Regions from separate parts of the Allobosea sp. 2RAB26 genome, predicted to be linked through region 2. Evidence: predicted binding sites of a transcription regulator. Region 2 holds the regulator's gene; each other region holds the start of a gene.

Region 1 (10,197 bases), on a different contig from region 2:
TGCTGGACGATATCTGGCCCCTCGGACCGACCGAGCTGACGCGTGTAATACTGCTTGAGCGGGTCGCTCCAGAGGATATGCCAGGCGTCGAGCGCGGGGTCGTAGACCCTCAGCGTCGTGCCGTGGAAGAAGCCGGGCAGGATCCAGACATCCTGGATCGCCCGTCCGCCCAGCACCCAACCGAAACAGATCTCACCCTTGCCTTCGTGCCGAGTGCCATCATCGGCATGCATCACGGCATCCATCGCCCATGCCCCGATGAGCCAGCTGTAGAGACCCATCTGCTCGACCCGATCGGGAGCGGGCCCGTCGGCATGGAGTACCTCCTTCAAAGCGGTGATGGCCACTGCCATGTTCAGGCTCCAGTGCTGTGCAATGTGCCCCGAGTTAGGCTGCTCTCACCGCTTTGCGCTTGGGAAAAATTGCTGAATTAAGATGACCGCGACGTCGCAACTTCTGGCATCCGGCCCGGGCTGGCGGGTGCGTGACATCGTCTGCACTGCGGGCCCGTCCGATCCTGCCTTCGAGGAACGGCATGAGCATTGCTGCATCGCTGTCGTCACCGCGGGCAGCTTTCAGTATCGCTCTTCACTCGGAACCGCCGTGCTCGCGCCGGGCGCGATCCTGCTCGGAAATCGAGGCACGTGCTTCGAATGCGGCCACGAACACGCTATCGGCGATCGCTGCCTCGCCTTCCAGTTCGAGCCCGAACACCTGGAAGACATCGTAGCCGGCGTGCCGGCAGCCAAGCGGTTCGAATTTGCGCGGGCCTGCCTGCCACCGTCGCTGGCATCGTCCCGGCTCGCGGCAGTAGCGGAGGCCGCGCGCTGCGATGCAAACCAGCTCGAGGAGATCGCGGTTCGGCTTGCTGGCGCTGTCGCAGCCCTGCAGAATGGCGAGCCCCCGGCGGCAGTCGCCCCCAGCGCCCAGGACGCGCGCCGGGTCACCAGAGCATTGCGGCTGATAGAAGCTGAAAGCGAGCAGCCGTTGACGCTCGCCGGTCTCGCCCGCGAGGCGGCGATGAGCCGCTATCATTTTCTGCGAACTTTCCGGACGCTCATCGGCATGACGCCGCATCAGTTCCTGCTGCGGACACGGATGCACCGTGCCGCAACGATGCTTCGCCGGTCCGACCTGACGATCGCGAACATCGCGTTCGATGCAGGCTTCGGCGATCTCTCGACCTTCAATCGCCGCTTCCGGCAGGTGATGGGGGCCAGTCCGAGTGCCTATCGCGCCCAGCCCTAGCGCCAGCGATGGTAGGTCAGCGCGAGCCCGATGCAGTGTTCGAGCGGCCCGACAGGAATCTCCTCCTCCTCCCGGAAGACGAGGGCGCGGCTGCCTTCGAAGCGAAAGGTGTCGGGGTAGTGACGCGCGAAGGTCTCGACCAGTGTCGTCTGGCAATGGACATACATCGCGTAGTGCTTGCTCGATCCCTTCAACGCAGCGACCCTTACGGTCGTCCCCACACGCTGTTTCACAGGGAAATAGGCAGGCTCGCCCCATTTCAGGGTTTCGACGAGTCCGCCGAGCCCGGTCGTCCGGGCGCCTGTGTCGAGGATAAGCTGACGCAGCCGGAGCAGCGGCGTCCTCAGCGGCTCAGCGAATGACTGAAAAGCTGCGTCGACCGCGAGATCCTGGAACGCTGCGAATTGCATGGACAACTCCGCCCCGGGGCATCGGCGCGTATCCTAGTCACGAACCGCTGGACGACGCCACTTCAGCGGCCTGCCGCAACGCCGACCGGAAAGATCATGCAGGTTTCGGTGCCATGCGCGAGCAGCTTGCCGCGCTCGTCGGTGAGCCTGCCTTCGGTCGTCGCGATCGTGCCGCCGCGATGGATCAGCTTGCCTTCGCACCGTACGATCCCGCCACCCGGCATCACCGGGCGGACATAGTTGATCTTCATCTCGAGCGTCGTGTAGCCCTCCCCGGCCTTCAGCGTCGCGTGCGCCGCACAGGCCATGGCTGAATCGAGGATCGTCGCGGTCCAGCCGCCATGGATCGTGCCAAGCGGATTGAAGTAGCGCGCCGACGGCTTGCCGACGAACACCACCCGCCCCTCCTCGACCTCCGCGAGATCGAAATCCATGGCATCGGCGAAGGGCGCGCCGGGATGTCGCCCCTCCATCATGCCACGCAGGAAGGACACACCGTCTTCGGCCAGCAAGACTTCGCGTGAGACGACGCCGATCTTTCGCGACATGGACAGCCCTCGATTAACGTGCAGATACACGTTACTGAGAAGCCGCGCACGGTCAAGGCCTGCTTCCACCCGAGACAGCGTTCAGGTCGCGCCGCGGGCAACCCGCCGCAAGGCCCGCAGGCCATCGCGGGTCTCGTTCCATCGTTCCCGGCCGAGCCCGCCCTCGATGCGCTCCTGCGCCGCCTGCCAGTAAGGGATCGCGGCCTCGATCGCCGCGCGGCCCTTGTCGGTCACGGCATAGACCAGGGCCCTCCCCTTGCACTCCAGCGGTTCGATCAGCGCCTCCGCGGCGAGCAATTGCAGGTTGCGGGTGAGCGAGGTGCGTTCCAGCGCAAAACGCTCGGCCAGCTCGGTCACGGATCGGAAGGCGCCGGTGCTGAGCGCCGAGAGCAGGACGAACTGGGTGATCTTCAGCCCGCTCGGCCGCATCGCCTCGTCATAGGCGCGCGTGACGGCGCGTGCAGTCATTCGAACATGCAAGGCGACGCAGGAACGGGCGATGTCGTCAAGCCGGGGATCGGGCACGGGCTCGGTCATTCCAACAGGATAGCGCGTCGCATGGGATTGCGCAGCATCCCTCTTGCCATGCCCTGTCTTGCGACGCCCCGCTTGCCGCGCCGCAATTTCGATTCACTTTCCGCCGAGAAGCTTCCTTGACTCATCCGGGGGGCGAGCCTATCTCCGCGGCATCCGTTAGCACTCGATCCTCGAGACTGCTAACAGATGCCGGCAGCGTTTCCACGCAGGCCGCGCGTTCCGTTTCTACCTTCTTAGAGGAAGACAGAACCATGAAGTTCCGTCCGCTGCATGACCGCGTCGTGGTCCGTCGCCTTGATGGCGAAGAGAAGACCAAGGGTGGCATCATCATCCCCGAAACCGCCAAGGAAAAGCCCCAAGAGGGTGAAGTCGTCGCCGTCGGCCCTGGCGCCCGCGACGAAGCCGGCAAGCTCGTTGCCCTGGACGTCAAGAAGGGCGATCGCGTCCTCTTCGGCAAGTGGTCGGGCACCGAGGTCAAGATCGATGGCCAGGATCTCCTGATCATGAAGGAATCCGACATCATGGGCGTCGTCGGCTGAACGCCACGCGACCTCCATTCCCCGTTTTCATTAAGGAGTAGCTCGCATGGCTGCTAAAGACGTCAAGTTCTCCACCGACGCGCGCGACCGGATGCTGCGCGGCGTCGAAATCCTCAACAACGCCGTCAAGGTCACGCTCGGTCCCAAGGGCCGCAACGTCGTGATCGACAAGTCGTTCGGCGCTCCCCGCATCACCAAGGACGGCGTCACCGTCGCCAAGGAGATCGAGCTCGCCGACAAGTTCGAGAACATGGGCGCCCAGCTGGTGCGCGAAGTGGCCTCGAAGCAGAATGATGCCGCCGGTGACGGCACCACGACGGCCACCGTGCTCGCCGCCGCGATCATGCGCGAAGGCCTGAAGTCGGTTGCCGCCGGCATGAACCCGATGGACCTGAAGCGCGGCATCGACCTCGCGGTCGAAGCCATCGTCACGGACCTGAAGAAGAACTCGAAGAAGGTCACCTCGAACGCGGAAGTCGCGCAGGTCGGCACCATCTCGGCCAACGGCGACGAATCGGTCGGCAAGATGATCGCCACCGCGATGCAGAAGGTCGGCAACGAGGGTGTCATCACCGTCGAGGAGGCCAAGACCGCCGAGACCGAGCTTGATGTCGTCGAAGGCATGCAGTTCGACCGTGGCTATCTCTCGCCCTACTTCATCACCAATGCCGAGAAGATGGTTGCCGAGCTCGAGGACCCCTACATCCTCGTTTTCGAGAAGAAGCTGTCGTCGCTCCAGGCGATGCTGCCGATCCTCGAGGCCGTCGTTCAGACCGGCAAGCCGCTGCTGATCATCGCCGAGGACGTGGAAGGTGAGGCTCTCGCCACCCTCGTCGTCAACAAGCTCCGTGGCGGCCTGAAGGTCGCGGCCGTCAAGGCTCCGGGCTTCGGCGATCGCCGCAAGGCCATGCTCGAGGACATCTCGATCCTGACCGCCGGTCAGCTGATCTCGGAAGACCTCGGCATCAAGCTCGAGACCGTGACGCTCAACATGCTCGGCCGCGCCAAGAAGGTGCGTATCGAGAAGGAGAACACCACGATCATCGACGGCGCCGGCAAGAAGAAGGACATCGAGGGCCGCGTTGCGCAGATCAAGGCGCAGATCGAGGAGACCTCGTCTGACTACGATCGCGAGAAGCTCCAGGAGCGTCTGGCCAAGCTCGCTGGCGGCGTCGCGGTGATCCGCGTCGGCGGCGCGACCGAAGTCGAAGTCAAGGAGAAGAAGGACCGCGTCGACGATGCCCTGAACGCGACCCGCGCTGCGGTCGAAGAAGGCATCCTGCCGGGTGGTGGCGTGGCGCTCCTGCGCGCGCTCCAGACCGTCAAGTCGATCAAGACCCAGAACGACGACCAGAAGACCGGCGTCGAGATCGTCCGCAAGGCGATCATGGCCCCGGCCAAGCAGATCGTCGACAACGCTGGCGATGACGGCGCTGTCGTGGTCGGCAAGCTGCTCGAGTCGAAGGACTACGCCTACGGCTACAATGCCCAGACCGGCGAGTACGGCGATCTGGTCAAGGCCGGCATCATCGACCCGACCAAGGTCGTGCGCACGGCGATCCAGGACGCGGCTTCGGTCGCCGGCCTGCTGATCACCACCGAGGCGATGATCGCCGAGCTGCCGAAGAAGGACGCCATGCCGGCTATGCCGGGCGGCGGCGGCATGGGCGGCATGGACTTCTGATCGAAGTCCATCGCTTCTCGCGAATACGACGGAGGCCCGGCGCAAGCCGGGCCTTTTTCATATCTGCCAGCCCCTGGCTCTGCCTCGGTGCGCGACAGCGGCCCGACGCGTCACGCAACCGCCATCCCGCCGTAATCGCGCCGTCGCGTCCCGCTGAGCAAATGACGCTCACTGTTTCAGGGGCCAGATATGCTCACACGTCGCACCATGATTGCCGGCCTTGGCGCCCTCACCTGCCTTCCCGCGCTGGCCCAGAGCGACTGGCGCCAGAGCATCAAGGAAATCCGCTTCGGCGTCTCGTCGGCAGAACATGAGGCGGGCGCGATCGCCCGCAACCAGCCGGTGATCGACTATCTCACAGGCAAGCTCGGCGTTCCCGTGAAACTCTATCGGGTCAGCGACTATGCCGGCCTCGTCGAGGCACTGCGGGCCGACCAGCTCGAGTTCGCCCGCTTCGGGCCCGCGGTCTACTCGCTCGGCCGGCGTGTCCTCGGCGACAAGCTGCAGCCTCTGTTCCGCGACATCGATAACAACGGCCAGGAAGGCTATTACTCGGTCATCGTCGTTCGTGCCGACAGCCCCTACAAGTCGGTTGCGGATCTGAAGGGCAAGAACTTCGCCTTCGCCGATCCGAACTCGACGTCGGGCTTCGCCTTCCCGTCCTATTTCCTGCGCAAACAGGGCTTTGATCCGCAGAACCATTTCGGCGGCACCGTCTTCTCCGGCGGCCACGACAACTCCGTCCTGGCGCTGGTGCGCGGCCAGTTCGACGGGGTGGCGACCTATCAGGTCAACGAGACCTCCGGCGTCGTCCAGCGCCTCACCGCGCGCAACATGATTCCGGCAGGCGCGACACGCGTGATCTGGACCTCGCCCCTGATCCCCTCCAGCCCGTTCTCGACACGGGCCAACCTGCCCCAGGGACTGAAGGATGCCTTCGTCGCTGCGATGATGGCGATGAAGGCGGAGGCACCCGAGGTCTGGAAGGTCTACACCGACGGTCAGGTTTCCGCTTACGCCCCGGCGAAGCACGAGGACTATCTCGATGTCATCGCGGTGACGGAGGAGCTTGAAGCCCGGCGCAAGCAGAAGCCCGCAGGCTGAGCGGCGATCTGCCGCCGCAAGGCGGCACGACAGGCGTTTTCAACAATGAAGTCGCCGATGGAAGCCGGGAATTGGTTCCGCGGGCCGCACCGGCTCTTGCATCGACTTTGGTTGTAAGCCCTATTCCCGCAAGCTGCGGCATTCCGCCGCGCTCTGTGGCACTCTCTTGCGAAGGTCTGCTCCATGCTGAACTCGCCCGCCCTTGCCGACGGCGCCAAGCTCGTCGGCCGCATCCTGCTTGCCCTGATGTTCGTGCTCGCTGGCTACTCCAAGATCAGCGGCTATGCCGGTACACAGCAGTACATGGCCTCGGCTGGCGTGCCCGCCATTCTGCTGCCTCTCGTGATCGCGGTCGAGCTTCTGGGCGGCCTGATGGTCGTTCTCGGCTGGAAGACGCGTCTTGCAGCGCTTGCCCTTGCCGGTTTCACTCTGGCTGCGGCGCTGCTGTTCCACCTGAACTGGGCCCAGCCGATGCAGCAGCTCCTCTTCATGAAGAACCTCTCCGTCGTCGGCGGCTTCCTTGTGCTGTTCGCCGCGGGGCCCGGCCGGCTGTCGCTCGATCGCGGCTGACGTCGCATCACAAATCGCTGAAATCGACACGCCCGGCCTTGAGCCGGGCTTTTTTGTCTGATCCGGTCGGCTAGAAGATATTATCCGCATGCGCCGACGCTGGCGCGAGTTCCCCGGTAAGGAAGACCTGATGCGTCTTTTGAGTTTCTTTGTCGCTGCTCTCGCCGCCATCGCGCTCGTGGCGGGGCAGCTGAGCGGCAGCGGCGGCATGCTCGGTATGGGCGCCGTGGGTGTGCTGCTCGCACTCGCCACCTATCGCTCGACCGAGACCAGCTTCTTCCTGAAGATCTTTTCCGGGATTTTCGGTGTTGAGTACGTCGTCTTCGGGGCCGGCTCGGTGCTCGCGCAGCTTGGCTACTGGCCTGCCGATTGGGCCGCGATCGCTCCCCCTGCCAGCCTCGCCACGACAGTCGCCGTCTTCGGCATCCTGATCTATGCGATCTCCTTCATTCCGATGATCCAGCGCATCTCGCGCCTGGCATCGCCCTATTTTTCCTCGACCGAGACGACGACGGCGTACCTTTGGCCGTTCGGCACCTATCAGATCCAGCTCGGGCGCCTCGGCGTCATCCTGCTGATCTTTCTGGTAATCCTGAATCAAGCGCAGGTCGGCATCTCGCTGCGTCTGAGCTTCTTCAATCGCGATTTCTACAACGCGATCCAGGAGAAGGATGCGCCGTCATTCTGGTATCAGCTGATCTATGTCTTCAGCGTCTGGGCCGCCATCTCGGTGGTCTCGAACCTGATCGAGATGTTCGCCAACTACACGCTGCTGATCCGCTGGCGGCGCTGGATGGCGGAAAAATACAGCAAGAGCTGGCTCGGCAACGCCACTCATTACCGGATCTCGCTGGCGGGCACTGCCGACAACCCTGACCAGCGTATCGCGGAAGATACCCGCGCCTTCGTCAATCAGACCTACAACTTCGCCCTGCCGCTGCTGTCGCAGATTTCGACACTCGTCTCGTTCTCGATCATCCTCTGGTCGATTCCCGTTCCGATCACCATTCCGGGCACCGAGATCATCATCCCGGGCTTCCTGCTGTGGATGGCGCTGATCTACGCGATCGCGGCGACCTGGATCACGCATCTCATCGGCAAGCCCCTGATCGGACTCGAATTCGAGCAGGAACGCCGGGAGGCGAACTTCCGCTTCTCGCTGGCGCGTCTGCGTGAATATTCCGAGCAGATCGCGCTGATGCGCGGCGAAGCCTCCGAACAGCGGCATCTGAGCCAGCGCTTCGGCGACATCGTCTCGAACTTCTATCGACTGGTCTGGAGCCGGGTGAAGCTGACCAGCTTCACCCTGTCCTATAATCAGGCGAATGTGGTCGTGCCCTATGTGCTGCTCGCACCGCATTACTTCACGGGCATCATCACGCTCGGCATCATGACGCAGGTTGCCTCGGCCTTCGATCGAGTCCAGACGGCGATGTCGTTCTTCATCAACAGCTATCAGGCCATCGCCTCCTATCTGGCCTCGATCAACCGCCTGACCACTTTCGAGGCGGCGATCGGGCAGGCGCAGGCCGCCACGGCCGGCGAGAAGGGCATCCACCAGACCGAACTCCCCGGGAACGAGGTCCATATCGACGGCGCGACACTGACGCTGCCGAACGGCACGCCGATCGTGCGGATCGACGGGCTCGATCTCGGCACTGCACGCTCGACACTGGTGATCGGACCGTCAGGATCGGGAAAATCGACGCTGTTCCGCGCCATAGCCGGCATCTGGCCCTTCGGTGAAGGCAAGGTCGGGGTTCCCGCCAGCGCGCGGATCATGCTGCTGCCGCAGCGCCCCTACCTGCCGCAGGGGACCTTGCGCGCGGCCATGTCCTACCCGGCGCTCGACGACACCTATACCGATGCCGACATCGCGACGGCGATGACCCAGGTCAAGCTCGCCCACCTGATCGACCGGCTCGACGATGTCGACCTCTGGGCACAGCGCTTGTCAGGCGGTGAGCAGCAGCGCCTCGCCGTCGCGCGCGCCTTGCTGGCCAAGCCCGACTGGCTCTTCCTTGACGAGGCCACCGCCTCGCTCGACGAGAAGCTGGAAGGCGAGATCTACGACCTCATCGACCGGACACTGCCGCAGACGAAGATTGTCTCGATTGGGCATCGCTCGACATTGCGGGAGATGCACGACGAAATCGTCGTCATGCAGCCGAACGCGGATGGAACGCACAGTCCCCGCGCGATGGTTCGTGAGCCAGTCGTTCAGTCGTGAGTCAATGAGCGCCCGTAGCCGGGCGCTCGTCTGCCTTTCCCGCATCACGCTTCGTGTCGGGAAAGGCGGATCGTCAGGAGAACTGAAGCCGGCGGCTGACCGTCGTCAGATGCCGCGGTCGAAGCGCAGCTCGCCCGAGGCGGTCTTGATCACCAGCCTGCCCTCGACGAGGTCCCAGTTGCGAGCTCCGCGCAAGGCGACCAGATAGGCCCGCTCGAATTCGGCAGCGCCCTTGTCGCAGGAGCGCTTGGTGATGGCCATGGGGCCGACCGCGATCCCCTGCTGGCGCAGCGGGTATGCCGCAGCGGAAAACGTGTTGCAGCCGCTGTAACCGGTGCCACGCAGGTTCGAGTCGATCTGCAGTGTGGCCTTGCGATCGGCGATCGACTTGCCGTTCATCGAAATCGCTGTCCAGGAGGCGCCCAGGGGGAAGGTTTTTTCCTGTTTCGGCGCCGCAGGCGCCTGCTCCGGCTGGTTCTGCATATCACGCGGCGACATCGCCTTTCGCTGGGCGGAAGCCGGCGACGCGATCAGCAGGGGTGCGAGGCTCAGGGCGAAGACAGCGGCGTAGCCAAGGCGTCGATTCATCATTTCTCTACCTATGCGGGGCCGGGACGATAGCCCACGCCCCGCTCTCATGGAAACGCCTAGAACCGTATCGCGTTGGGATCAACTGCGATCATTGCGACAACGTTGCTTTGCCGAGTGGCAGCGCCAGCAACGTCACGCGGCATCGCGTCGGAAATGGGGCCGGCTTCAGCCCAAGGCGGCGCCAGATGTCGCTCAGATTCGCGCCAGCAGGCGCTCCAGCAGGGGATTGGCCTTGCGGAAGACATAGGCTGGGGCGTTGACGGTGATCTCGTCAGCGCCGGAGCCGGCCAGATCGTCGACCAGTGCGAAGACCGCCTTCTCCGGGCAATGGATGGCCAGGATACCGCTCTCGGCGTGCGCACCGAAGGGCAGCCGAGCGCCATGTCGCTCCACCATCTCCTCGATGGCCGCAGGCTTCGCATCGGTGAGCCGCGCGCGGATCTCCCGGACGGAACGCCCCTCCTCCTCGGCCGCGATGCGCGAGAGAATGGCATTGGCGGCGGCGCGTGCGCGCGGGCTCCACGGCGCCCGCACCGAGGCGACGAGATTGGCCTCGGAGGCCAGCATGACACCATCGTCCAGAATCTTCAGGGCGTTGGCGGCCAGCGTCGCGCCAGTGGTCGTGATGTCGACGATGATTTCGGCGGAGCCGGCGGCCGGGGCCCCCTCCGTCGCGCCCAGGCTTTCGACGATGCGGTAGTCGCCAAGCCCGTGCTCGGCGAAGAAGCGGCGTGTC
Region 2 (10,197 bases):
TCGCCTCGATGATCATCGGCGGCTGGCCCGCCTTCCGCGAATTCGGCCTTGGTTTCATCACATCCAGCGTCTGGGACACCCAGAACGAGCAGTATGGCGCCTGGCCTGCCATCGTCGGCACCTTGTCGACCGCGCTGATCGCGCTGGTCCTTGGCGTGCCGCTCTCGCTCGGCATCGCCGTCTACCTCACCCAGCTCGCGCCGCCCTGGTTCAAGCGCCCGGTCTCGACGACGATCGAGCTGCTCGCCGCCGTGCCCTCGATCATTTACGGCATGTGGGGTCTCTTCGTTTTCGTGCCGCTCTTCGCGGCCTATGTGCAGATCCCGGTCTCGAACATCGTCGAAGGCATTCCGCTGGTCGGCACCGTGCTGTATTCGCGCTCGCCCTCGGGGCTCGGCATCCTGACGGCCGGCATCATCCTCGCCTTCATGATCATCCCCTTCATCGCCTCGATCACCCGCGACATGCTGGAGCAGATCCCGTCCGTGCTGCGTGAGAGCGCCTATGGCATCGGCGCCACGACCTGGGAGGTCGTGCGCCATGTGCTGGTGCCGCAGGCCGGCGTCTCGATCATCGGCGCGATCATGCTCGGTCTTGGCCGCGCGCTTGGCGAGACCATGGCGGTGACCTTCGTCGTCGGCAATGCCAACCGGCTTTCGGCCTCGATCATGGACCCCGGCTCGACCATTGCCTCGCGCATCGCCAACGAATTCAACGAGGCGATGGGCCTGCAGCTCAACGCGCTGATCGCGCTCGGCTGCATCCTCTTCTTCGTCACCTTCGTCGTCCTCGTGATCGCGCGTATCCTTGTCGCGCGCGTCAAGTCCTTCTGAGCGGAGCCTGGCCATGAACAGCGCCGTCACCCCGCCCGCAACGACGCCTCATCAGGTCTGGGGCCGCGTCCGCCCCGCGCGTCGCACCGCGGATCGGGCGATGAAGATCATCGCCACCAGCTTCACCCTTCTCGCCATCTTCGTGCTGTTCTGGATTCTCGGCATGCTGCTCGTGAAGGGGATCGGCGGGCTCTCCGTCGCGACCTTCACCCAGGTCACGCCCGGTCCCGGCAGCGAGGGGGGCGGCCTTGCCAACGCCATTGTCGGCTCGATCGTGCTGACCTTCCTCGGCATCGCCGTGGCGACGCCGGTGGGCGTGCTCGCCGGCACCTACCTTGCCGAATACGGCAAGGGCTCCAAGCTCGCGGACTTGATCCGTTTCATCAACGACATCCTGCTCTCCGCGCCGTCGATCCTGATCGGCCTCTTCGTCTACGTCATCCTGGTCGAGCCATTCCGCGGCTATTCCGGCTGGGCCGGCGGCGTGGCGCTGGGCATCATCGCGATCCCGGTGATCGTACGCACCACCGAGGACATGCTGCGCCTCGTGCCGAGCTCGTTGCGTGAAGCCGGTGCTGCGCTCGGCGCCCCGCCTTCGGTCGTCATCACCAGCGTGACCTGGCGGGCGGCGAAATCCGGCATGGTCACCGGTATCCTGCTGGCCCTGGCGCGCATCGCCGGCGAGACGGCGCCGCTGATCTTCACTGCGCTGAACAACAATTTCTGGTTCTCGCCCAGCCTCGTCGGCGGCGTCTCCAACCTGCCGGTGACGATCTACCAGTTCGCCTCCGCCCCCTATGAGAACTGGCAGCAGCTCGCCTGGGCCGGTTCGCTGATCATCACCGTCTCGATCCTGTGCCTCTCGCTTATCGCCCGCCGTATCGTGCGGGGCGGCAAATGAACGGCCTTAAACCCTCGTCGCGTTCGATCTGAAGGAACAAGTCGATGCTTTCGACGCTGGAACTGAGCCCGCAAGCGCTTGATGCCGAGGCCCCCGTCCGGATCGCGGTCAAGAACCTCGATTTCTACTACGGCGAGCACAAGGCGCTGAAGAACATCAATCTCGACTTCCGGGACCGCCATGTCACGGCCCTGATCGGACCGTCTGGCTGCGGCAAGTCGACCCTGCTGCGCATCTTCAACCGGATCTATTCGCTTTATCCCGAGCAGCGCGCCACCGGCGAGATCCTGCTCGACGGCCGCAACGTCATCAGCAACGATATCGATGTGAACGAGCTGCGCTCGCGCGTCGGCATGGTGTTCCAGAAGCCGACGCCTTTCCCGATGTCGATCTACGACAATGTCGCATTCGGCATCCGCCTCTACGAGAAGCCGCCGAAATCCGAGCTCGATGACCGCGTCGAAGGTGCGCTGCGCCGCTCCGCGCTCTGGGACGAGGTCAAGGACAAGCTGAAGACCTCCGGCATGGGCCTGTCCGGCGGCCAGCAGCAGCGCCTCTGCATTGCGCGGACCATTGCCCAGAAGCCGGAAGTCATCCTGTTCGACGAGCCGACCTCGGCGCTCGATCCGATCTCGACCGGCAAGATCGAGGACCTGCTCGAGCAGCTCAAGACCGACTTCACCATCGTCATCGTCACCCACAACATGCAGCAGGCGGCGCGCATCTCGCAGTACACCGCCTTCATGTATCTCGGTGAGGTGATCGAATTCGACGCCACCAACACCATTTTCATGAACCCGCACAAGAAGCAGACGCAGGACTACGTCACCGGCCGCTTCGGCTGAACCGGCGCCCAGCCTTCCAACTGCTTTGCCGACAAAGGATACGCCGCGATGACTGATCACATCGTCCGCTCATATGATGCCGATCTCGAGGGGATCCGCCGCAGCCTGGCCGAGATGGGGGGCATGTCGGAGCGCATGCTCGGCGATTCGACAGTCGCCCTGGTGCGCCGCGACACCGGGCTGGCACAGAAGGTCATCAGCGCCGACCAGCGCCTCGACAATCTGCAGCGCGAGGTAGAGGAGAAGGCGGTGCTCACCATCGCCCGGCGCCAGCCGCTCGCCAACGACCTGCGCGAGCTGATCTCCGCCATCCGCATCGCCGCCGATATCGAGCGTGTCGGCGATCTCGCCAAGAATATCGCCAAGCGCGCGGTCGCCATCTCCGGCCAGTTCCAGCCGCCGTCGCGCGCGGTCGTCGGCCTCGAGCATATGAGCCGCCTGGTTCAGGCCCAGCTCAAGGACGTGCTCGACGCTTACGCCGTCAGCAACGAGCAGAAGGCCATGGAGGTCTGGCGCCGCGACGATGAGATCGACGCGCTCTATACCTCGCTCTTCCGCGAGCTGCTCACCTATATGATGGAAGACCCGCGCAACATCACCTTCTGCACGCATCTCCTGTTCTGCGCCAAGAATGTCGAGCGCATCGGCGACCACACCACCAACATCGCCGAGACGATCCACTATCTCGTCACGGGCGAAGCCTTGGACGCAGCCCGCCCGAAGCTCGACACGACCAATATCCTTCTGGACGCCGCCACCGGTGAGTGACCGGCGCCCGACACCTTTGGGACCGAGTGAGACATGCCTGCACGCATCCTGATCGTTGAGGACGAAGAGCCGCTGACCCTGTTGCTGCGCTACAATCTCGAAGCCGAGGGCTTCGAGGTCGACAGCGTCGCGCGTGGCGACGATGCCGAGCTGCATCTGCGCGATCATACGCCGGACCTCGTGCTGCTCGACTGGATGCTGCCGGGCCTTTCCGGCATCGAGCTCTGCCGGAGGCTGCGGACCCGTCGCGATACCGAGCGGGTGCCGATCATCATGCTCACCGCCCGCGGCGAGGAAACCGAGCGTGTGCGCGGCCTCGCCACCGGGGCCGACGACTATGTCGTCAAGCCGTTCTCGCTGCCCGAGCTGATCGCCCGCATCCAGGCGTTGCTACGCCGCGCCAAGCCGGGTCATGTCGCCGGCCTGTTGGCCGCCGGCGATCTCGAACTCGACCGCACCACCCGCCGTGTCCGCCGCTCAGGCAGCGAGCTGCATCTCGGCCCGACCGAGTTCCGCCTGCTCGAATTCCTGATGCAGGCGCCGGGGCGGGTCTATTCCCGGGCCCAGCTGCTCGACGCGGTCTGGGGCCGCGACGTCTATATCGACGAGCGCACCGTCGACGTCCATGTCGGCCGGCTGCGCAAGGCGATCACTCCTGACAACGCCAAGGACCCGCTGCGGACCGTGCGCGGTGCCGGCTATGCCTTCGACGAGACCTTTGCGCGGAGCTGAGACTTGGATCATCGGGGACTTGGATCATCGGGCCGGATATCGAATCCGCCCGACGATCTAACCGTCTATGGTTGCATCGGCCTTCCCGAAAACCGCAATCCACCTTTCGGGCCGATACCCTAGCGCGGCCCTGCGATGATGATCGCCGCGCCGGCGAGGCAGATCAGCCCACCGATAATGTCCCAGCGGTCGGGGCGAAAGCCTTCCACGGCCCAGAGCCAGACGAGCGAACTGACGATGTAGACGCCGCCATAGGCGGCATAGGCCCGTCCGGCGGCTTCGCTCTCCGCCAGCGTCAACAGCCCGGCGAACAGGGCGAGCGAAAACAGTCCGGGTACGAGCCACCAGACCGGCTTGCCGAGCCGGAGCCAGCCCCAGAACGCGAAACAGCCGGCGATTTCGAGAATGGCTGCGCCGAGATAAGCGGCGATGGTCGGCATGGTTCGTCCCTGTCGATGGCCTTCGGGGCGGGATTACCCTTGACCGCAGGGCGCGCTGACGGCAAGCCGGACCGATGCCCACACATCACGTCGCCATCATTGGAGCAGGGCCCTCCGGGCTGATCGCGGCCGAGCGCCTCGCGGCAGCCGGGGACACCGTCACGATCTACGATCGCATGCCCTCTCCGGCCCGCAAATTCCTGCTGGCCGGGCGCGGCGGATTGAACCTCACCCATTCCGAATCGCTCGACGGCTTCCTGCCCCGCTATCGCGATGCGCAAGCCTGGCTGGAGCCGGCCATTCGCGCCTTCCCGCCACAATCCCTGCGCGACTGGGCCGATGCGCTCGGGCAGGACACGTTCGTCGGCAGCAGCGGCCGCGTCTTCCCGCGCGCCATGAAGGCCTCGCCCTTGCTGCGGGCATGGCTGCGCCGGCTCGAGGGCCTCGGTGTCAGCTTCGCGCCTGGTCATCGCTGGACCGGCTGGAGCGCGGCGGGAGCTCTGACGTTACGGCACCGCGATGGCGCCGAGGTCGAGGTGCGGCCCGACGCGACGCTGCTCGCGCTCGGCGGCGCGAGCTGGCCACGGCTGGGTTCGGATGGTGGCTGGGCGCCCTTGCTGGCGGCGCGCGGAATTGCGATTGCGCCGCTGCGCCCGGCCAATGGCGGCTTCACGGTCGATTGGTCCCAGACCATGCGAGAGCGTTTTGCCGGAGTACCGTTGAAACGCATCGTCCTGAGCTTCGGCGGCCAATCCGTGCCCGGCGAGGCGATGATCGATGCGACGGGTCTGGAAGGCGGCGCGGTCTATGCACTCTCTGCCCCGATCCGCGAGACGATCCTGCGCGAGGGCAGGGCGGTCATCACCATCGATCTGCGGCCCGATCACGAGGCGGCGCTGCTGGTCCAGCGCCTCGCGCATCGTCGCAAGGGCGTGACGATGAGCAATCATCTGCGCAAGGCTGCAGGTCTTGCTCCATCCGCGATTGCGCTGCTGCGCGAAGCGGCGAAGGGGCCACTCCCCGAAGACGCGGAGAGGCTGGCCGCACTGATCAAGGCCGCGCCTCTGGTGCTGACCGGTCTCAGGCCGATCGAGCGGGCGATCTCCACCGCCGGTGGCGTCGCCGCCGCGGAGATCGAGGAAGGCTTCATGCTGAAACGCTTGCCCGGTACCTTTGTCGCAGGCGAGATGCTGGATTGGGAGGCGCCGACCGGCGGCTATCTGCTGCAGGCCTGTTTCGCGACCGGAGTCGCAGCTGCAGCAGGGATTCAGGCCTGGCTCGCGGATAGCTGAACGATCGCCTCAGGCGATCGCGATGATCTCGACCGCCTCAGTGCCGATGCTGACGCTCTCGCCAATGCCCTTGCCCATCAGCGCGCTCGCCAACGGCGCGACATAGGGCAGCGTTCCGTGTGCCGGATCGGCCTCGTCCTCGCCGACCAGCCGCCAGTTCTGCTCGCGCCCATCAGCCCGGCGGATCGTCACTGTCGAGCCGAAGCGGACGATGTCGTGCCTTTCCTGCGCAGGGGCCAGCTTGGCGCTGGCGCGCCGCGCCGCCCAGTAGCGGAACTCGCGCCGCGTCTGAGCGATCTCGGTGCGGTCGCCTCCGGCCAACGCCGCCGCGTGTTCGTCATGCCAGCGCGCCAGCTGGGCCTCGATCTGTGCGAGCCCTTCAGGCGTCACGAGGTTTGGGTGAGGCGAGACTGGCCGGTCCGGCAGCTCGTCCAGGGTCCCTCTTTCCTCGGCTTCCTTGACGAAGGCGCGAGTCATTCTGGCCTCCTCCTATTGATCTCGGCACATCCGGCGAACCGGACCACAGCTTTCAGTGTTACGTCCTCACGACTGCTTGCGATGCAGCGCCAACCCGATGCTGGAATCTGAAGCGGCGATCACTTGGAGATGGGGATCAGGCACTGCCGAAGACAAGACCCGAACAGTCTACACCCCCGTGTCCGGCCGCACCATCAAGAGCAGAGCCATCGCGCGCTGCCCCTGGCCCCGGATCACGAGCGCAGTCTCGTTCCCAAGGGGGCAGCCGATGCCGGAAGAGCGCCGCGCTTGCGTCGGGCCGTCCATCGCGGCCACCTTGATCCTGAGTTGCGAGACCCGACGGCGATCGTCCGGGAGGGGCAACGGCGATCGTTGCGCGCGCAGGCTTCGATTGACTGACGGATAGCCCAATGATTATGAATGCAGATCAATAGCCAGAGAGTTATGCGTTGTGATCCGTGCAGACGCACCGTGCTCTCCAAGACGTTTGCCGGCCGGCCCAGCCTCTTCGAGAGGTTGCGCTGCGAGCTCGAGCAGACGGTTGGCCCGATCCCAGAAGCGAGAGTTCCGGAGAGAAGGGAAGATCATGAGCCAGAGCGAGTCCCAGAACGAAAACTCCCCGTCTCAGATGATCGACGGGCGGATCACGGAGCTGGGCGACTGGCGAGGCAAGATGCTCTCCCAGCTCCGCGCATGGATCAGACAAGCCGATCCCGAGGTGGTCGAGGAGTGGAAATGGCGAGGGGTTCCGGTGTGGTCCCACGACGGATTGATCTGCACTGGGGAGACCTACAAGAGCGTCGTCAAAATGACCTTTGCCAAGGGGGCCTCACTCGACGACCCATCGGGCCTCTTCAATTCCAGTCTGGATGGCAACACCAGGCGGGCCATCGACATCCACGAGGGTGAGACGATTGACGAAGGGGCATTGAAGACTCTCATTCGCGCAGCCGTGACCCTCAACATGTCCGGCGGCTGCGGCAAGACCAAGTCCCGCGGATAAGCCTCGATCCGTCTCGATATGCGCCGGCGTGCGATGAAAGCCGGACTTGCATCGCGCCCGCCCCGGGACTGCTTCAATCCGGCTGCTCCTGGCACAGTGTACTCCTGTCACCTGCTGTCAGTTATCCGCCTGCTGCGACGGCGTACCCCTCGCGCTCCGACCGGTTTCGCCCCATATTGCCGCCATGCCGAAAAGCTCCGACACGACCGCCAAGGCTAAGCCTGCAAAGAAGCCCGCCTCCGCGCGCACTCCGAACTCCAAGGCCACCAAGCCCGAGTTGAAGCCGCTCGAGGGCTATCTTGCCGATCTGCTCAATCCCGCGATCAATCGCGGCAGGGCGGTCCCGGGCGGCGCCTCCGGTTTCAGCGACCTGCCGCAGGCCGGTTATGGCGAGCCGCGCCCCGGCGACACCAAGCTGAAGAAAAAGCCGAAGAAGAACGACGCGGCCTCCGCCTTCGGCGAAGCCGAAGGCGAGACCGCGGCCTCCGTCACCGCGCATTCGCTGCAGCACCTGCTCGAGTCCGGCAGCCCCTTCATCGATCCAGGCAAGCCCTGGACGCCACACCGCCCGGCCCGGCCGGACAAGTCCGAGGGCGGAATCGCCTTCCGCATGCAGTCGGATTTCGAGCCTGCGGGTGACCAGCCGACCGCGATCGCCGATCTCGTCGACGGCGTCGCACGGCAGGAGCGCGACCAGGTCCTGCTCGGCGTCACCGGCTCCGGCAAGACCTTCACGATGGCCAAGGTGATCGAGGAGACGCAGCGCCCGGCTCTGATCCTCGCCCCAAACAAGACGCTGGCCGCACAGCTCTACGGTGAGTTCAAGAGCTTCTTCCCCGACAACGCGGTCGAATACTTCGTCTCCTACTACGATTACTACCAGCCGGAGGCCTACGTCCCGCGTTCTGATACGTTTATCGAGAAGGAATCCTCGATCAACGAGCAGATCGACCGCATGCGCCACTCGGCCACGCGCTCGCTGCTGGAGCGCGACGACGTCATCATCGTGGCCAGCGTCTCCTGCATCTACGGCATCGGCTCGGTCGAGACCTATACGGCGATGACCTTCGCCATCAAACTCGGCGAGCGCATCGAGCAGCGCCAGCTCATCGCCGATCTCGTCGCCCTGCAATACAAGCGCACGCTCGGCGATTTCGCCCGCGGCACCTTTCGTGTGCGTGGTGACGTCATCGAGCTGTTCCCGGCCCACTATGAGGACCGCGCCTGGCGCATCGGCCTGTTCGGCGACGAGGTCGAAAGCATCTCGGAATTCGATCCGCTCACCGGTCAGAAGACGGCCGACCTCGAATTCGTGAAAGTCTACGGCAATTCGCACTACACCACGCCGCGACCGACGCTGACCCAGGCCGTCAAGTCGATCAAGGAGGAGCTCAAGGCCCGCCTTGAGGAGCTCAATCGCATGGGGCGCTATCTCGAGGCGCAACGGCTCGACCAGCGCTGCACCTTCGACATCGAGATGATCGAGTCGACCGGCTCCTGCAACGGCATCGAGAACTATTCGCGCTATCTCACCGGCCGCAAGCCGGGCGAGCCGCCGCCGACCCTGTTCGAGTACCTGCCCGACAATGCGCTGGTCTTCACCGATGAGAGCCACGTCACCGTGCCGCAGATCGGCGGCATGTACCGGGGCGACTTCCGCCGCAAGGCGACATTGGCCGAATACGGCTTCCGCCTGCCGTCCTGCATGGATAACCGGCCGCTACGCTTCGAGGAATGGGACGCGATGCGCCCGCAATCGGTGCATGTCTCGGCGACGCCCGGCGGCTGGGAGATGGACCGCACCGGCGGTGTCTTCACCGAGCAGGTCATCCGTCCAACCGGGCTGATCGACCCACCGGTCGAGGTCCGCCCCGCCAAGCACCAGGTTGCCGACCTGCTCGACGAGATCAAGGAGGTCACCGAGAAGGGCTACCGCAGCCTCGTCACCGTGCTGACCAAGCGCATGGCCGAGGACCTGACCGAGTACCTGCACGAGAACGGCGTGCGCGTGCGCTACATGCATTCCGACATCGACACGATCGAGCGCATCGAGATCCTGCGCGATCTCCGCCTCGGCGCTTTCGACGTGCTGGTCGGCATCAATCTGCTGCGCGAGGGCCTGGACATCCCGGAATGCGGCTTCGTCGCCATTCTCGACGCCGACAAGGAAGGCTTTCTGCGCTCCGAGACTTCGTTGATCCAGACCATCGGCCGCGCCGCCCGCAATGTCGACGGCAAGGTCATCCTCTATGCCGACCACATCACAGGCTCGATGGAGCGCGCGATGGCGGAGACCAATCGCCGCCGCGAGAAGCAGGAGGCCTATAACCTCGCGAACGGCATCACGCCGCAGACGATCAAGCGCGCCATCGGCGACATCCTCGGCTCGGTCTACGAGCGCGACCACGTCACGGTCGACAAGGGCTTGGTCGATGCGCCGATCGCCGGGCACAACCTCAAGGCCGCCCTGGCCGATCTCGAGAAGCGCATGCGCGAGGCTGCCGCCGATCTCGAATTCGAGACGGCCGCCCGCCTGCGCGACGAGATCAAGCGCCTGCAGGCGACCGAACTCGCCATCTCCGATGACCCGCTCGCCCGCCAGAGCGATGTCGAGGCCTCGGCTGGCAAGTACAAGGGGGAGCGCAGCTACGGCGCGTCGGCGAACCTGCCGACACGGGCGCGCAAACCCACCGATGAGGACATGGGCCCGCATAACTGGGGCGGCGGCGAAGCCAAACCGGTCTCGCGTCCGCGCAAGCCGAACTTGGACGAGATGGGTCCGGTTCCGGAATCTCGGCCGAAGGGCGCGGGGGAACAGGCCAAGCGACGCGGCCGGCGATAGCTGCCCGTAGTGGCTCTGCCCGAGTCCAGCATCTGCCGTTCCCTGCTCCGGGCGCGCCAGCGCC
Region 3 (10,197 bases), on a different contig from region 2:
GCGCGCCGAATCGCCATCGGTCGATCATGCCATCGCCATGCATGGCGAGCCCGCCCTGGCGAAGGGCTTTGCGCATTTGCCCTATGCCGATCCGGCCGCTCCCAAGGGTGGGCGAATCATTTTTGGCCTGCAGGGCACCTTCGACAGCTTGAATCCGCTCGTGGTGCTCGGCGTCGCCCCGGACGCCGTGCCCCGCTATGTGCAGCAGAGCTTGCTCTTCCGCTCGGCTGACGAGCCCTTCACGGCCTATGGCCTGCTGGCGAGCAAGATCGAGCTCAATGACGACCGCACGCGGCTCGCCTTCGAGATCGATCCGCGGGCCACCTTTTCGGATGGCCAGCCAGTCACCGCCGAAGATGTGCGCTTCACCTTCGACATGCTGAGGACCAAGGGCAAGCCGTTCCATCGCTCCAGTCTTGGGCGCGTGACCAAGGTCGCAGTGCCCACGCTGCGCCGGATCGAGTTCGAGCTCGGCGACGGCTCCAATCGCGAATTGCCGCTGGTGATCGGCGCCATGCCGATCTTCGCCAAGCACGCGACCAATGCGGAAACCTTCGCAGAGACCAGCTTCAAGCCCGCTCTCGGCTCCGGTCCCTATCTCGTGAGTGACGTGAAGCCGGGCGAGGCACTGACCTTGAAGCGCCGCAGCGGCTTCTGGGCCGAGGATCATCCGCTGACCCGCGGTCTCTTCAATGCCGACGAGATCCGCTACGATTTCTATCGAGACGCCAATACGCTCTTCGAAGCGTTCAAGGCCGGCCTCTACGATATCCGTCTCGAAGGGGACCCGACACGCTGGATGACGGGCTATGATGTTCCCGCCGTGCGCGATGGCCGCATCGTCCGGGAGGAGCTGCGCTTCGAGGCGCCGAAGGGCATGACGGGCTTCGTCTTCAACACGCGCCGCACGGTCTTCGCCGATGTCAGGGTGCGCGAGGCGCTCGGCATCCTGTTCGACTTCGAATGGGCCAACCGCAATCTGTTCCATGGCGTCTATCGACGGGCCGGCAGCTTCTTCGCGGATTCGGAGCTCTCCGCGCTCGGAGTGGCGGCGGATGCGCGCGAGAAGGCACTGCTCGCAGGCTTCCCCGGGGCCGTCCGGGAGGACGTTCTCGCGGGAACCTGGATGCCCTCGGCGACCGACGGTTCCGGCCGTGACCGCGATCAGGCGCGCAAAGCGCTCGATCTGCTGCAGAGCGCTGGTTACGCACTTCAGGACGGCGTGCTGCGCCAGAACAAGAACGGCGAGGCGCTGAGCTTCGAGATCACCGTCACCAGCCGGCCGCAGGAGCGGCTTGCGCTGAACTATGCGAAGTCGCTGACCAGGCTCGGCATCGCCGTCACGGTCAGGTTGATCGACGACGTGCAGTATTGGCGCCGCCTTTCCACCTTCGATTTCGACATGATCCAGTGGACATGGCCGGCCTCGGCCTCTCCCGGGAACGAGCAGGTCGGGCGCTGGGATTCGAGCAATGCCGAGCGCAAGGGCTCGTTGAACTATGCAGGCGTGAAATCGCCGGCCGTCGACGCGGTATTGAAGACGCTGCTCTCCGCCCGCGAACGCGCCGATTTCGTTGCCTCGGTGCGCACGCTCGACCGGCTGCTGATCTCCGGATTCTATGTCGTGCCGCTCTATTATTTGCCCGAGACCTGGCTCGCTCGTTCACGCGATGTCGTGCTGCCGGCCCGCAGGCCGACCTATTTCCTGTCCACCGAAGTTCTGGCCCGCGTCCCGGCGCCGCCCGCTCCGGCGAACTGAAGGATCGTCGATGCGGGCTGACTACGACGACGCTGCTGCCCTGCTAGACGGCCTCGATCTCGATACTTTGCTGAAAGCCCTGGTGCGCAGCCGCGGCTACGAGGCGGCGCTGCGCGATCCCCCGGGACGCCGCAGCTGGAGCGACGAGCAGCCGCGCTCCCTCAGTTTCGTGGAACTGGACGACCGGGTTTCGCGCCTCGCCGGGCTTCTGAGCACCAATCATGCCCAGCCCGGCGCGAGCGTCGCGATCCTTGCGCCGCTAGGGCCCGAGGCACTGGTTTCCATTCTGGCCGCCTTGCGCTCCGGCCTCTCGCCGCTGATGTTGCCGCTGCACGCCAATGAGCTGGATCTGCTCCGGTTGATCGAGGCATCGGGGGCGGTGATGGCCCTCGGCGCCGGCCGCATCGGGCACGTTCGCCCATTGCTGATGCTGCGGACACTTGCCATGCGTGCCTTCGGAACGCGCTTCGTCGGCGGTTTCGGCCGTGACATTCCCGACGGCGTCGCTCCGCTCGATACCCTGATTGCGAATGGCGTGCGCCACCCCCTGCCGGAATCGACGGAACGCCCGGCCCTCCAGGTCGTCGACAGCAGGAGCTTTGCGGGACCGCAGGCCATCTCGGAACGCGCATTGCTGAGCAAGGCGCTGGAGATCTCGCGCCTGCTGAAACCGCTGGCCTCGTCACGGATCATCACCACGCTGGTCGGCGGGGACCTCGCCGCGCTCGCCTCCGGGCCCGGTATGGCGATCCTGACAGGTGTCGAGCTGCTGCCGCTTGGCCTGTTCAGCCTCGGCGACCTGCATGCCTGCCTCGAAGGAGGCAGAAAGGCACATCTGGTGCTTCCCGGCGCCATGGAGCCAGCCTTGGCACGTTCGAAACTGGCGAGCCACCCTGCCCTCGCCAGCCTGGTCTTCGTGCAACGGCCAGGCGAGACGCGCGCCTATCCGGCCATCGATCGCCCCGACCTCGCGATTGTCGATGTCGATGTACGCTCGGCGACCGAGGTCGATGTCAGCAGGCGTTAGGTCCCCGGACCGGGTATCGCATCGGGCCCGATGATCGAACCCTCTTTACGGCCGATGCCTTAGCCCGCCGCGACCTCGTGCTCGCGGCCGAGCAGGCGGGCGAGCTGCTTCAGCCGCCCGGTGACCCGTTCGCTCGACAGCGCCTTGAGGTCTGCCGGGAAGCGCAGCACGAGCCGGCGGTCGACGCAGGTCAGCGAAATGCGGGTCAGGATATCGGGCATGCCCGCCGAAAGCAGATAGGCCACGCGGAACGTCGCCGCGAGCAGCAGCGCGCGTTCGAGCTGCCGGGGTGTCAGGAGGCGCCGCAGCTCGGATGCCACCGGCGTGTCGCTCTTGGCGCCGGCATAGCGATGGAACACGGCGAGCGCCAGGAAGGCGCGGCCGGGGTGATCCACGCCGTTGAAGGCGGCATGGGCAATGACATTGAGGCTCTGCTCGCCGCGATAGTCCGGATGGGCGCGCCAGCCGATATCCGAGAGCAGGCAGGCGACGTCCTGCAAGCGGCGGCTTGCCGCATCCTCATGCATGCCAGCGCTGGCGAAGAGCTTTGCGACCCAGGCAATCAGGTCGATCGCATGCCGCGGGTCGCGGGCCCTGAGCTGGTTGTAGTCCTGTGCCCCCTGAAGCAGCGGATCGATCCTGCGCTCCTCGTCGGGGAGCTGTTCGTGCAACAGTCCCTCGCGGACACCGTTGGCCGAAATCACAACAGACCTGGGACGGCCGCGCTTGATCAACTGGTCGAGCACCAGTGCGCCATAGGCCAGGAGCGGCCGGCGCGCCGAGGACACTGCTTCGATCGATTCCAGCACGGCGCTGTCGGCCCGCTCGACCAGCTTGGCGAATTCCGTCACGTCCCGCGCCGGCACGGTGTAGGCGTGCATCACGCTCAGCGGATAGACCGACTGGCGCTGATGCAACGTTGCGAGCGCACGCCAGGTGCCACCGACGGCGTAGAAATCGCGTCCGCGCATCGCGGCGAGCTGCGGCAGGTTGTCGAGTGCCTCGCGGACGATCTTCTCGGCGAGCTTGACCGAGCCTTTCGAGCGGTCGAGCAGCGCCAGCACGCCAATCGGCAGGCTGGCCCCCTCGCCCACCCGGTCGTTGTCGACGGCGGCAAGCTCAAGCGAGCCGCCGCCAAGGTCGCCGACGACGCCACGCGGTGCGTCAAAGCCCGAGATCACGCCGAGAGCCGACAAATAGGCTTCACGCCCCCCGGAGATCAGCTCGATCGGCTGGCCGATCGCCCGCTCGGCAAGCGCAATGAACGCAGGTCCATTGGCGGCGTCGCGTGCCGCAGCCGTCGCGATGACCCGGATATCGCGGACATGCATCGCCTCGCAGAGAATGCGGAAGCGCACGAGCGCGCCAAGCGCCTTCTCGATGGCGTCATCGGCAAGCCGCCCGGTTGTCGCGACCTGACGGCCGAGGCCGGCCATCTCCTTCTCGTTGAAGACCTGCGCCGGCGAACGCGACAGCATCTCGTAGACGACGAGACGCACCGAGTTCGAGCCGATATCGACGATGGCGAGCGTCTCGCCGAGGCTCAGCCGCCCCGGGATCAACGCCGGGTCAAGCCTTTCTGCCGGTCCGGCGCGCAAGGCTGCGGGGGCTTGAATTGGAGAGCGATTTTCCACGTCCGGACAAACTCGGATTGGTCATGAAATATTTGTGGGCGTTGAACGACTCGTCGCTCGGCGGCGGGACAATGCGTCTTGAGCCACCATCGGGCAAGATGGTCCAGCTTTGCTCGTTGTCGAGGAAATTCGCCAGCATGATCTGCTCCAGCAACTGCTGGTGCACCGTCGGATTCTGGATCGGGGTTAACGCCTCGACGCGCCGATCGAGATTTCGCGGCATCAGATCGGCCGAGGAAATATAGAGCTTGGCCTTGGCGGAGGGCAGGCCGAAGCCGGCGCCGAAGGCATAGATCCGGGTGTGCTCGAGGAAGCGTCCGACAATCGACTTGACCCGGATGTTCTCCGACAGCCCCGGAATTCCGGGTCTCAGGCAGCAGATGCCGCGCACGACGAAGTCGATCTCCACACCGGCCTGGCTCGCATCATAGAGCGCGTCGATGATCTCGGGGTCGACCAGCGAGTTGCACTTGCCCCAGATCGCACCCTTGCGGCCTGCCTTCACATGGGCAATCTCCTCGGCGATGTCGGACAGCAGGCGCTGTTTCAGCCCCACCGGTGAGACGGACATCTGCTCCAGCTCGGCCGGCTCCGCATAGCCGGTGATGAAGTTGAAGACGCGCGCGACGTCCTGCCCCATCACCGGATCGGCGGTGAAGAAGGAGACGTCGGTGTAGATGCGCGCCGTGATCGGGTGATAATTGCCGGTCGCGATATGGCAGTAGCTGACGAGTTGGCCGGCCTCGCGCCGCACCACCATCGAGAGCTTGGCGTGGGTCTTCAGCTCGATGAAGCCATAGACGACCTGCACGCCCGCGCGCTCCAGATCCTTGGCCCAGCGAATATTCGCCTCCTCGTCGAAGCGCGCCTTGAGCTCGACCAGGGCCGTCACCGACTTGCCCGCCTCGGCAGCCTCGGCCAGCGCCCTGACGATCGGCGAGTTTGATGAGGTGCGGTAGAGCGTCTGCTTGATGGCAACGACGTTGGGGTCATGCGCCGCCTGCTGCAGGAACTGCACGACGACGTCGAAGCTTTCATAGGGGTGGTGGACGAGCAGGTCCTTCTGGCGGATCGCGGCGAAGCAATCGCCGCCATGCTCGCGAATGCGCTCGGGGAAGCGGGCGTTGTACGGCTTGAACTTGAGGTCCGGCCGGTCGACGCCGACCAGCTGCGAGAGCTCGTTCAGCCCGATCATACCATCGACCTGGACGATCTCGTCGGGATCGACCTTCAGCTCGCGCACGATCAGCCGGTGCAGATGCGGCGGCATGCCGTCGCTGACCTCGAGACGGATGACGACGCCACGGCGGCGCTGCTTCAGCATCGTCTCGAAGACGCGGACCAGATCCTCGGCCTCCTCCTCGATATCGAGGTCGGAGTCGCGAATGACGCGAAACGAGCCGGTTCCCTTGACGTCGTAGCCAGGGAAGAGCTTGCCGATGAAGAGCGAGACGGTGTCTTCCAGCGTGATGAAGCGGTGCACGCCGTCGCGTGCCAGATCGGGCAGCTCGATGAATCGGTCGATCTTCCCGGGAACCCGGATCAGCGCGTCGAGCTGCCGGCCATCGCTGATCCGCTCCAGCGCCAGCGCCAGCGTGAAGCCAAGGTTGGGGATGAAGGGAAAGGGATGCGCCGGGTCGATCGCCAATGGCGTCAGCACGGGGAAGACGAGATGGAGGAAGTGGTCCTCGAGCCAGGTGCGGTGCTGCGCACCGATGTCCTTCGGCCCCAGCAGCACGATCCGATTATCGTCCAGCTCGCGCTTGAGTTCGACCCAGCGCGCCTGCTGGTCGGCGGTAAGATCGGCCGTCGCCTTGGCGATTTCGATCAGCTGCTCGGCCGGGGTCAATCCATCCTGGCTGGGCGTGACGACACCCGCCTTGAGCTGCTCGCGCAGGCCCGAGACGCGGACCATGAAGAACTCGTCGAGATTATTGGCAGAGATCGAGAGGAAGCGGAGCTGCTCCAGCAGAGGATGGTTGCGGTTCGACGCCTCCTCCATCACCCGACGGTTGAACTGCAGCCAGGACAGCTCGCGATTGACGAAGCGGGCCGGCGAATGGCGCAGACCGACGGGACCGACCTCAGGCGCGATGTCCGCAGCCTTCACGTTTGTCGGTTCGATATTCATGAGTTTCGCCCTCGTCTCGAACGCAAGCCGGGCCGAGATCGCCCACTTGTCAAACTTGAAGCCATCCTAGCGTGACGCTTCGATGACGAGCGAGTGCTATTCCTGCGTTGCCTCGAAACCAATTGCCTTCCCACGTGGTTTCCTTTGCCATGCTGCGGCGAGTGGCCTACTTGCGCGGCGCCGGCTCGTCCTGTTTGGTGCCGCTGGACATGCGGCCCGTGCCGCACCGAAGCGGCGGATCCGCGCAAACCCCACAGAGAGCATTCTTGAACGACAGCACTGCCCCTCATGATGATGGCGACATCGTCTACCCATCCGCCGTTCCCTTCGTGCTGGCGCATCTCGCCTGTTTCGGGGCGCTCTGGAGCGGTGTGACCTGGACCTCGGTCTGGCTCGCGATCGGGCTGTACTGGTTGCGGATGTTCGCAGTCACCGGTGGCTATCACCGCTATTTCTCACACCGCTCCTACAAGACCAGCCGCTTCGGGCAGTTTCTGCTCGCGCTGCTGGCCCAATCGACGGCGCAGAAGAGCGTGCTCTGGTGGGCCTCCAAGCACCGTCACCATCATCGCTATGCCGATACCGAGCATGACGTGCATTCGCCGGTCATGACGTCCTTCGCCTATTCGCATGTCGGCTGGATCTTCAGCCGGGATCACAGCACCTTCGACGATTCAACGATTCAGGACCTGACGAAGTTCCCCGAATTGCGCCTTCTGCACCGTTTCGAGCTGGCGCCCGCGATCCTGCTCGCCGGCCTCTGCTTCGCGATCGACGGCTGGGCCGGCCTGATCGTTGGCTTCTTCTGGTCGACGGTTGCGGTCTATCACGCGACATTCTGCATCAATTCGCTCGCGCATGTGCATGGCGACAAGGACTATGTGACCGGCGACGAGAGCCGCAACAACTGGTGGCTGGCGATCATCACCATGGGCGAAGGCTGGCACAACAACCACCACGCCTATCAGTACAGCGTGCGCCAGGGCTTCCGCTGGTGGCAGTGGGACCCGACCTATTACGTGATCCTCGGTCTCTCGAAGATCGGCGCGGTCTGGGACCTGAAGGCGCCGCCGCAGGCCGTCGTCGATCGTTCGCAGGCCCTGCCGCCACGCGTCATCGAACGTTCCGCCGAGCGGCTTGCGGCTTCGGTGCCGCTGGACCGCGTCGTCAGCGCCTTCCGGGAAGCCTATGCGGCGAGCCCTGCCCTGTCGGAGCTGCATCTGCCGACCATGACGCTCGTCGATTTGCGCGATGCGCTCGCCGAACTGCAGCAACGTGCGGGTGACCGGCTGGCCGAAATGCAGCAGCAGGCCCAGGACGCCGTTGCGCAATGGCATCTGCCGGTCCTGCCGAGCCGCGAGGAACTCAGCGAGAAGGCGGCCGCGATGTTCGTACGGACGCCCTCGCTCGACGCGATCGCAGCCCGTGCGCATGAACTTCTGATCGAGGCCATGCATGCACGCCTCGTTGGATCGCCGGTCAAGTCGGCTTCGGAAGGCGCGGCCTGAACGTTCGGTTCAGGACGCGTCCGCAGCCCGGACATAGACGAACGCCTCGGTCCCGGATCTGAGCCGCACCGCAATCCGGCGATAATCCGTGACCTCGTAGGAATCGGCCGCGGCGAGCTCCGCGGCTGTGATGCTGAAGACGGTTCCGGCCACTTCGTCGGCAGGATTGCCGGACCGGGTCACGATCGGATGATGCGTCTCGCCGCTGGTGGCGATCACCTCCGGATCGGTGATTTCGACCATTGTGCGGGCGAAGCCGACAAGGGCGTCGTCACGGCCTCCGAACTCTCGGCCGAATGTGGCGAGCTGGACGTTCCTCTGGCGCAATGTGCCGTAGGAAAACAGCCGGATCTCACGCCCGTCGGCCATACCGCTCTCCTTCCAACCTGCCTGGCTGCGCCGCCTGTTCAGTTCGCATCATCCGGAAAGAGGTCCGCCAGGACCTCGCCGGCCAGCGCGCGCGTGACGCGCCGCCCGCGTTCCAGCGAAAGCCTGTCGAGCGCGTCGACCAGTGCACGCGCCGCGGCAAACGAGCGCTCCATCCGCAGCGTTAGCGCTTCGATGATGCCGGCATCGACGATGAGCTGTCGGTCGATGAAGAGCTTGACCAGCAGCGCCCGCAGCAGCGCATCGTCCGGCGGCGCGATCGTCGCATGCGGCGCCAGCCGCAGGCGCGACAACAGGTCGGGAATACGTACGCCCCATTGATCGGGAGCCGCGCGTGCGGTCAGCAGCAGCGAGCCGCGCTTCGCCTTGATCGCGTTCAAGAGGTGGAACAGGGCGGCTTCGTCGCGAGGCCCTCTGTCGCAATCCTCGACGACGAGCGCCCCTCCGGAGATCAGGTGCGGCACGTTCTCCTCGGTCACCTCGGAGACGGGCACGACCCAGGCATGGGCCGCCTTGGCCCAGATCGCCGCGAGATGGGTCTTTCCCGCCCCTTCCGGGCCAACCAGGCGCAGCCAGGCCTCGGGCCAGTGCGGCCAGGCCTCGATCATCCCATAGGCGGCTTCGTTGGACGGGCCGATCAGGAAATCCTCGACGCCGTGGCGGCTGTCGACGGGCAGGTCGAAGGCGAGCTGACGCGGGCGGCTTGTATGGTCAGACATCGGCTCCGAGACGCTTGCGGGCTTCGGCGGACTTCGAAACATCGCCGCCATGATAGATGTTGCTCGCCAGATACTGCCGAAGCGCGAAACGGCTCAAGACCCCGATGACTGCCGCAAGGGGAACCGCAAGCAGGAGCCCGACGAAGCCGAAGAGAGAGCCGAAGGCAAGCAGCGCGAACATAAGCCAGACCGGATGCACGCCGATCGAGTCGCCGACGAGCTTTGGCTGCAGGATGTTGCCTTCGATGAACTGACCGGCGGCAAAGACGCCGAGCGTCACCAACGGCCAGGTCCACTCCGGCCAGAACTGCACGATCGCGACGCCGACCGACAGCACGAGGCCCGTCAGCGAGCCGACATAGGGGATGAAGGAGAGGAAGCCGCTGATGATGCCGATGAGCGCGCCGAAATTGACGCCGACGATGCTCAATCCCACGGCATAGAAGGTCCCGAGCAGGATGCAGAGCAGCGCCTGCCCGCGCAGGAAGCCGGCGATCGCCTTATCCATCTCGCTCAGCAGGCCGCGGATGGTGTCGCGATGGTCGAGCGGCAACCAGCTGTCGACGGTCGCGCACATGCGGTCCCAGTCGACCAGCAGATAGAAGGCGATGACGGGGGTCAGAACCAGCAGTGAGAACACGCCGATGATCGCGGTCCCCCCGGACCAGAGCGATTGCAGGACACTGCCGACCCATTTGGTTGCTTCGCCGACGAGATTTCCGAGTGAATTCTGGGCATCCTGGGCAAGCTTGCCACCGCCCAGCTTCTCGAGGAGCGGCGCCCCCCGCTCCAGGATCAGCGTTTGCAGCTTGGCAGCGACCTCGGGCATCCGCGCGACGAAGCCGGCGAGCTGCTGGCCGAGCAAGGGCATGAGCAGCACGAGTGACAGCACGAAGATCAGAAGGAAGACGATCAGGATGACAATCGTCGCGGCCAGACGGCTCATTCCGAGCCGCTCGAGCCGATCCGCAAGGGGGTCGAGCAGATAGGCCAGCGCCAGCGCCGCGATGAATGGCAGCAGCACGTCGCGCA

The links. The regulator PhoB, encoded in region 2, activates phosphate uptake and scavenging genes when phosphate is short. The targets are predictions, from matches to a motif close to TGTCATNNANCTGTCAT.
Region 1: a site for PhoB is predicted at 5,075-5,091, ahead of phnD (phosphate/phosphite/phosphonate ABC transporter substrate-binding protein). Genes of this name have one in related genera too.
Region 3: a site for PhoB is predicted at 6,623-6,639, ahead of AB4118_RS21840 (RNA degradosome polyphosphate kinase). Genes of this name have one in related genera too.

What each region holds. Positions count from the first base shown of each region.
Region 1 covers NZ_JBFRGS010000003.1:249,673-259,869, reverse strand. The annotation lists gene AB4118_RS06955 (hypothetical protein) at 1-353, opposite strand, end outside; gene AB4118_RS06950 (helix-turn-helix transcriptional regulator) at 436-1,248, shown strand; gene AB4118_RS06945 (DUF1801 domain-containing protein) at 1,245-1,658, opposite strand; gene AB4118_RS06940 (PaaI family thioesterase) at 1,721-2,206, opposite strand; gene AB4118_RS06935 (MarR family winged helix-turn-helix transcriptional regulator) at 2,288-2,674, opposite strand; gene groES (co-chaperone GroES) at 2,995-3,282, shown strand; gene groL (chaperonin GroEL) at 3,329-4,966, shown strand; gene phnD (phosphate/phosphite/phosphonate ABC transporter substrate-binding protein) at 5,156-6,070, shown strand; gene AB4118_RS06915 (DoxX family protein) at 6,254-6,640, shown strand; gene AB4118_RS06910 (ABC transporter ATP-binding protein/permease) at 6,771-8,870, shown strand; gene AB4118_RS06905 (META domain-containing protein) at 8,976-9,458, opposite strand; gene hisG (ATP phosphoribosyltransferase) at 9,654-10,197, opposite strand, start outside.
Region 2 covers NZ_JBFRGS010000007.1:328,112-338,308, forward strand. The annotation lists gene pstC (phosphate ABC transporter permease subunit PstC) at 1-833, shown strand, start outside; gene pstA (phosphate ABC transporter permease PstA) at 847-1,734, shown strand; gene pstB (phosphate ABC transporter ATP-binding protein PstB) at 1,779-2,579, shown strand; gene phoU (phosphate signaling complex protein PhoU) at 2,628-3,347, shown strand; gene phoB (phosphate regulon transcriptional regulator PhoB) at 3,381-4,079, shown strand; gene AB4118_RS16675 (YnfA family protein) at 4,199-4,519, opposite strand; gene AB4118_RS16680 (TIGR03862 family flavoprotein) at 4,594-5,811, shown strand; gene greA (transcription elongation factor GreA) at 5,821-6,288, opposite strand; gene AB4118_RS16690 (DUF1801 domain-containing protein) at 6,875-7,291, shown strand; gene uvrB (excinuclease ABC subunit UvrB) at 7,476-10,133, shown strand.
Region 3 covers NZ_JBFRGS010000011.1:182,751-192,947, forward strand. The annotation lists gene AB4118_RS21825 (extracellular solute-binding protein) at 1-1,759, shown strand, start outside; gene AB4118_RS21830 (AMP-binding protein) at 1,770-2,786, shown strand; gene ppx (exopolyphosphatase) at 2,846-4,348, opposite strand; gene AB4118_RS21840 (RNA degradosome polyphosphate kinase) at 4,356-6,551, opposite strand; gene AB4118_RS21845 (acyl-CoA desaturase) at 6,818-8,059, shown strand; gene AB4118_RS21850 (gamma-glutamylcyclotransferase family protein) at 8,069-8,428, opposite strand; gene AB4118_RS21855 (P-loop NTPase family protein) at 8,467-9,165, opposite strand; gene AB4118_RS21860 (AI-2E family transporter) at 9,158-10,197, opposite strand, start outside.